DNA from 2 places in the Mesorhizobium sp. M8A.F.Ca.ET.207.01.1.1 genome. Region 1 is predicted to be linked to the other one. Evidence: predicted binding sites of a transcription regulator. Region 1 holds the regulator's gene; the other holds the start of a gene.
What was found. The regulator LexA, encoded in region 1, represses DNA repair genes until DNA is damaged. The targets are predictions, from matches to a motif close to TGTTCNNNNTGTGTTCNG.

Region 1 (3,418 bases):
AAACTGCTGCCGCCGACCGGTCCGGTGCGGCCGGACAGCTACGACTTCTCCTTCGACAGCTATTTCGCAGGCATCGGCGGCAGCGGCTTCTTTCTCGGCAATCCAACGGTTGTCGCTACCGACGATGGTGAGATGTCGCTGCCAGCCCGTCTTTTTTCAAGCATCGAAAACGCCCGCGAAGCCATCGCCGACCACATCAGGGGCAGCATCGGCGGCGCCGAAGGCGAGATCGCGGCGGCGCTGATCGTCGGCGTGCGCGCCGGCATTCCCGATGAAATCAACGAAGCGATGCGGCGTACCGGCATCTATCACATCATTTCCATTTCGGGACTGCATATGGCGCTGGTCGCCGGCACCATCATGGGTCTGTTGCGCGGTGCCTTCGCGCTGTTTCCAGACTTTTCCGCGCGCCGGCCGGTGAAGAAATATGCGGCCGCCGCCGCACTTTTCTCGATCGCCGCCTATCTCGTCATTTCCGGTGTCGTCGTTGCGGCCGAACGCAGCTTCATCATGCTGGCGGTGATGCTGATTGCCGTCTTGTTCGATCGCGCGGCGCTCACCATGCGCAACCTGGCCATCTCGGCGATCGCCGTTATCCTGGTTTCCCCGCACGAGGTCGTCGGCCCGAGCTTCCAGATGTCGTTCGCAGCAACCGCGGCCCTTGTTGGCGCCTATGCCGGCTGGGCGGACCACCGCGCTGGTAAGACGAGGCCACCGTCGCCAAAGCGGTCACTACCCGGGTTCCTGACGCGAAAATTCCTGCTGGCGACAGGTGGATTGGCCATGACCTCCATCATTGCCGGCAGCGCGACGGCGCTGTTTGCCATCTGGCATTTCCAGCGCGTATCGCCGCTCAGCCTGTTCGCCAATCTGGCCGTCATGCCGATCGTGTCGGTGGTCGTCATGCCTTTTGCGGTCCTCAGTTCGCTGGCGATGCCCTTCGGCGCCGACGGCCCGTTTCTCTACGTGATGGGCAAAGGCCTGACAGCGATGATCGCCGTATCGTCATGGATATCGGAGCGCTCGCCAATCGATGGGGTAGGTCTGATCTCGCAGCAATCCGTGCTGCTGGTGGCCGTCGCGCTGGTCATCGCGACGATGGCGACGACCTGGCTGCGGCTCGCGGCACTGCCATTCGCACTTGCCGGTCTGTTGACTGTGTCGGACATACGCACGCCCGACGTGCTGATCTCGGAAGACGCACGGCTGGTCGCACTGCCGATCGGCAATGGCGAACTGGCCGTCAACCGGGAACGTCCGAACGAATTCGCGGCCGACAACTGGAAACGCGCTCTGGTCTCCGAAACAATCGTCAAACCGGAAATGTTCGACAAGGCGGACGGGCAATTCGATATTGCCGCTCCCACCGACCTGCCGCAGGGATCGCCGTTCTATTGCCGCGAAGGCCTTTGCCTTGCCAGGCACCCTTCCGGCGCGATCGTCGCCTATGTCGAGGATCGCAAGAACACCTGGAAAGCCTGCGCCTTCGCCGACCTGATCGTCGTCAATGACGCGACCGCCTATGACGCCTGCCACAATCCGCTGGTTGTCGTCGTCACGAAACGGCAGCTCGCCCGCAAGGGAAGTGCTGCCGTCTTCTTCGATCCCCAGTCGGCCACAACCCCGGCTGTGATCGAATTCGCTGTCGAGGGACCATACCGGCCCTGGCACGAGCAGCGAAAATTCTCACGCGAGGCGAGGGGGCTGCCGCCCTATAAAAAGCCAGACAAGTCCGATGGCAAACCGGCTCAGTAGCGCCTGATCAGCCCGACCAGCTTGCCTTGTACCTTGACTCTGTCCGGCCCGAAAATGCGCGTTTCGTAGGCTGGATTGGCGGCTTCGAGCGCGATCGAGGCGCCTTTACGGCGGAACCGCTTCAGCGTCGCTTCCTCCTCGTCGACCAGCGCCACGATGATTTCGCCCGGACTTGCCGTGTTCGCATTGCGGATGATGACCGTGTCGCCGTCGAAGATACCAGCCTCGATCATCGAGTCACCCTTGACCTCCAGCGCATAGTGCTCGCCGCCCATGATCATATCCGGCGGCACCGAGATCGAATGCGTCTGATGCTGGATGGCATCGATCGGCACACCGGCGGCGATACGGCCCATGACCGGGATGGACACGGCTGAAACCACATCGTCGTCATTGCCGGCCGCGGGCAGACGCGAAGGCGCCGTCGCCGGCTTGAGCTGGCGGCCAAGATTGTTTTGACCAAGGCTGCCCTGGATGACGCTGGGCGAAAATTTCTTTGCCGCGTTCAGGCCGGGCGCGATCGAATCCGGCAGCCGCAGCACCTCCAGCGCGCGCGCCCGATTGGGTAGCCGGCGAATGAAGCCGCGTTCCTCCAGCGCCGTGATCAGGCGATGAATCCCGGATTTGGAGGCAAGATCGAGCGCTTCCTTCATCTCGTCGAAGGAGGGCGGTATCCCGCTTTCCTTGAGCCGTTCGTGGATGAACATCAGCAGTTCATGTTGCTTGCGTGTCAGCATGGCGGCCCCCAAGGCATTGAACGAAGGTCTGAACCAGAATCGAAAAAACAAACCCAGAACAAACACTATCTGTTCCAGTTGTGTTCCGCAACCGTTTAAAGTTTAATGAATTTGTTAAGGCTGCGGATGTTTTTTGTCCGCTACGGCGGGCAGAAGCCGACCTTTTCCGCCATCGGCAGGCCCATTGAAATCGTTATGGTTAATGGCCTGTGGCCCATCCGCTCCCGAGTTTGGCGTCAGCCGTTCGGAAGGCTTTCCCCGGGCGGATTGTATAATTTATCGGTCCGTTATTCGCGGAACGAAACGAAACCAAAACGCCAACGACTGGCAGCTTCGGGGCAGCGATGGACCCAGGCGTCCGGCCCCACTCCGACCAACGCGTGCGAATAGGTGTCGCGGAAGCGCCGGAGTCATCCCGAACCGGCTTTCAAGCTGCCGGCGCGGGCGGCGTATTTGGTCGGGCCGCTGTCTTCGCTGTGGACATAGACGTGCAGGGTGTAGCCGATATGGGCCACCATCAGCGCCTTGGCCCGCTCGACGTCACGATCGAGTGCCGCTTCCATGATCGCGGTATGGTGTTCGATCGCAATCGCTTCGCGCAGCGCCTCCATCGCCTCTTCGTAGCCATCCTTGAGGCCGGCCGCGGCCCGCAATGTCGGCGCCAGACCAAGAAAGCGATGATGCCGGCGCAATTGATCCGAGATCGTCGAGCGGAAACGCAACAGCCAATCGCATGTGGCGGCACTCAGCAGCGCCGCATGGAAAGCCTCGTGATTCTCGTCCCATTTGTCGACCGCCGCATCCGAGGGATCGTCGACCGCGGTTTTGCAACGGGAGAGCCGGTAGTGGGCGGTGACCACGGCATCTTCCCATTCCTTGCCGCCTTTCTCCATCGATTCGAGGAACAGGGGGATCTCGACCACCAT
Region 2 (3,418 bases), 230 kb from region 1:
CAGCATGCCGGCGGCCGAGATCATGACGTCTTCCGACGTGACGATCGAGGCGCGCTTGTTGCCGACGAGGTCGGCATAGGCCCGCAGGCCGCGCGTCAGGACATTGCGGAAGCCGGCCTCGTGCGTGCCGCCTTCACCGGTCGGAATGGTGTTGCAGTAGGAATTGATGAAGCCGTCGCCGCCGAACCAGGTCACCGCCCACTCGAGCGAACCATGGCCGCCTTGCCTGTCGCTCTTGCCGGCGAAGATTTCGCGCGTCACCTGGAATTCGTCGCCTAGCGACGCTTTCAGATAATCCTTGAGGCCGCCGGGAAAATGGAATTCCGCCTTGGCCGGCGTCTGATCCTTTTCCTTGATGAGGGAAGGATCGCAGGTCCAGCGGATTTCGACGCCGCCGAATAGATAGGCCTTGGAGCGCGTCATGCGGTAGAGCCGTGCCGGCTCGAAGGCCGCACCCTTGCCGAAGATCTGCTCGTCGGGATGGAAACGCGTCCTGGTGCCGCGGCGGTTGTGCACCTCGCCGAGGTGCTCCAGACCGCTTACCGGAATGCCGCGTGAAAACCGTTGGCGATAAAGCTGGCGGCCGCGCGCGACTTCGACCTCGAGATGGTCCGACAGGGCGTTGACGACGGAAACGCCGACGCCGTGCAGGCCACCGGAGGTCTCGTAGACCTTGGAATCGAACTTGCCGCCCGAATGCAGCGTCGTCATGATCACTTCGAGCGCCGGCTTCTTGAATTTCGGATGCGGATCGACCGGGATGCCGCGGCCATTGTCGGTGACGGTGAGATAGCCGTCGGCCGAAAGCTCGACATCGATGAAGGTGGCGTGGCCGGCAACCGCTTCGTCCATCGAATTGTCGATGACCTCGGCGAACAAATGGTGCATCGCCTTGTCGTCGGTACCGCCGATATACATGCCAGGCCGGCGGCGCACCGGCTCCAGGCCTTCGAGCACCTCGATGTCGGCGGCGCTGTAACCCTCGCTGCCATCCTTGGCCGCGGCCGGGCGCCTGGCGGCCGCTTGCACCAGCGGATCCGCTGGGCGCGCCGGCGCGCGAACCGGCTGCGGCTGCTTGTCGATGTTGCCGAAGAGATCGTTGTTGTCGTCCATGCCAACCATAAGGGTCCGGTGCTGCGAATCACCCGTCGATACTGCCACGCTTTTCGGCGCCAAGCGACGGAGGTTCCTGTTACGTTCGGGGATTTAACCCCTCTTACCCTAAAACCATTCGATAACCAAGCGGGCGGAAATAGGTCGAATGCCACCGCACAAGATTCCTGATTCTTTAACAATGCCGACTAGCGTGAGCCCAACATAACAAGAAACTGCGGGCGTCAGGGGTTTAGGTGTGAGGGGCAAGGCCATAACGATGATCGGCATCGCCGCCGTTTTCGGCGCGATCTCGATCTTTGCCGCGGATTTCTGGGTCAAGAGCCAGGCCCAGGCCGATGCCCAGGAAAAGACGGCCTCGATCGCCGCTCCGGCCTCACCCAGGATCGAATTCAAGACGATCGTGGTGGCGACCGCGCCATTGCGTTATGGCATGGAGCTCGATCGCACCAAACTCAGCGAAATCCCGTGGCCGCAGGATTCCCTGCCGCAGGGCGCCTTTGCGACCATCGACGGGTTGCTCGGCGAAGGTGGCCGGGTCGTGCTGTCGCCGATCGAGGTCAACGAGCCGGTGCTGCTCACCAAGCTGTCCGGACCGAACGGCCGCGCGACGCTGTCCAATATGCTGACGCCCGGAATGCGGGCGGTCACCATCCGCACCGACGAGATCGCCGGCGTCGGCGGCTTCGTCACGCCGGGCGACCGGGTCGATGTCGTGCTGACCCGCGATGCCGGCGAAATCCAGGAAGTCGCCAAGAACGCGCAAGGCGCGGCCGGTTCGACCATCACCTCGGAAATCGTCGTTGCCGACGCCAAGGTGCTGAGCGTCGGGCAGGGCGCCGACGAGCGCCAGACGACGCCGCAGGTGGCCAATTCCGTGACCATCGAGGTGACGAGCGACGGCGCGCAGAAAGTGGCGCTGGCCCGCACCGTCGGCACGCTGTCGCTTTCGCTGCGCTCCGCCAGCGAAGGCGGCGACGGCAAGAACGGCGTCACCACCATCTCTTCCTTCGGCGGATCTGTGGCTTCCAAGGCCCAGGCGGCGGCCGGCTCCCTGTTCGATGCCGTCGCAAAGGAGCCGGAGAAGCCGAAGTTCAAGACGGTCATCGTGACACGCGGCACGCAGGCCGAGGAATACAAGGTTCCTTCGCGGGATCAGAAGTAAAGACCGGTGGGGACCGGGCGGGACGGGATAATGGCGATGCATACCCTATATCGAATGACGGATCGGTTGCGTTTGGTGCGCGCCTTGGCGATGGCGGCTTCACTGGCCGCGAGCGGCATGCTCGCCTTCGTCGGCGCGGCCAACGCGGACAACGACATCGTCCATGTCTCGTCGACCAGGAATGCGTCGATCAAGGTCGCCAAGGGCAAGCCCAAGACGATCATGACGAGCGCGGCCTTCTACCAGATCGTCATCGGCGATCCGGAGATCGCCAACGTCAATCCGCTGACCGACAAATCCTTCTATGTGCTGGGCAACAATCTCGGCACCACCGGCATTGCGCTGTTCGACGAGAACAAGCAGCTCGTCGGCACCATCGACATCGAAGTGACGCTCGACACCGACCAATTGGCGAGCACCATCCGCGCCAGCGTGCCGGACGCCAAGATCAAGGTCGGCTCGGCCAATGGCCGCGTGGTGCTTTCGGGCGAGGCGGATGACGCGGTCGCCGCCGAAAAGGCAAACAAGATCGCCACCCGCTTCTCCGGCAACGAGGAGGTGATCAATTCGGTCAATATCTCCTCGTCGCAGCAGGTCCAGCTCAATGTCCGCTTCGTCGAGATCAATCGCCAGGCCGGGCAGGATCTGGGCGCGAAATACAGCGCCAATTTCGCTTACGGCTTCGGCGGTCGCGACGTCTCGATCAATCCAGGCCCGGTCCCGGCGGCCGGCACCGGCGAGATCATCGGCCGGCTGCTGTCCAATGGCGTCTCGATCGATATCGCCATCAAGGCGCTGGAGGAGCGCGGCCTTGCCCGAAGGTTGGCCGAACCGAACCTGATTGCTCGCTCCGGCGAAACGGCGAGCTTTCTCGCCGGCGGCGAATTTCCCATCCCGGTTTCCGAAGACAATGGCAATATCTCCGTCAGCTACAAGAACTACGGCGTCAGCCTGGACTTTACGCCGACCGTGCTGAAGGACGGATTGGTCAGCCTCGACATCGCGCCGGAAGTCTCCTCGATCGATGCGTCGGCATCGTACAATATCGGCAACATTTCGGTGCCGGGGTTCATCGTGCGCCGCGCCAAGACTTCGGTCGACCTGAAGAACGGCCAGAGCTTCATGATCGCCGGGCTGCTG

Region 2: the regulator LexA is predicted to act here: its motif matches at 1,185-1,202, upstream of parE (DNA topoisomerase IV subunit B).

The regions. Positions count from the first base shown of each region.
Region 1 is NZ_SRUS01000006.1:402,350-405,767, forward strand. It holds gene EN850_RS20300 (ComEC/Rec2 family competence protein) at 1-1,755, shown strand, start outside; gene lexA (transcriptional repressor LexA) at 1,749-2,492, opposite strand; gene EN850_RS20310 (GntR family transcriptional regulator) at 2,903-3,418, opposite strand, start outside.
Region 2 is NZ_SRUS01000006.1:174,449-177,866, forward strand. It holds gene parE (DNA topoisomerase IV subunit B) at 1-1,113, opposite strand, end outside; gene cpaB (Flp pilus assembly protein CpaB) at 1,373-2,278, shown strand; gene EN850_RS19235 (type II and III secretion system protein family protein) at 2,369-3,418, shown strand, end outside.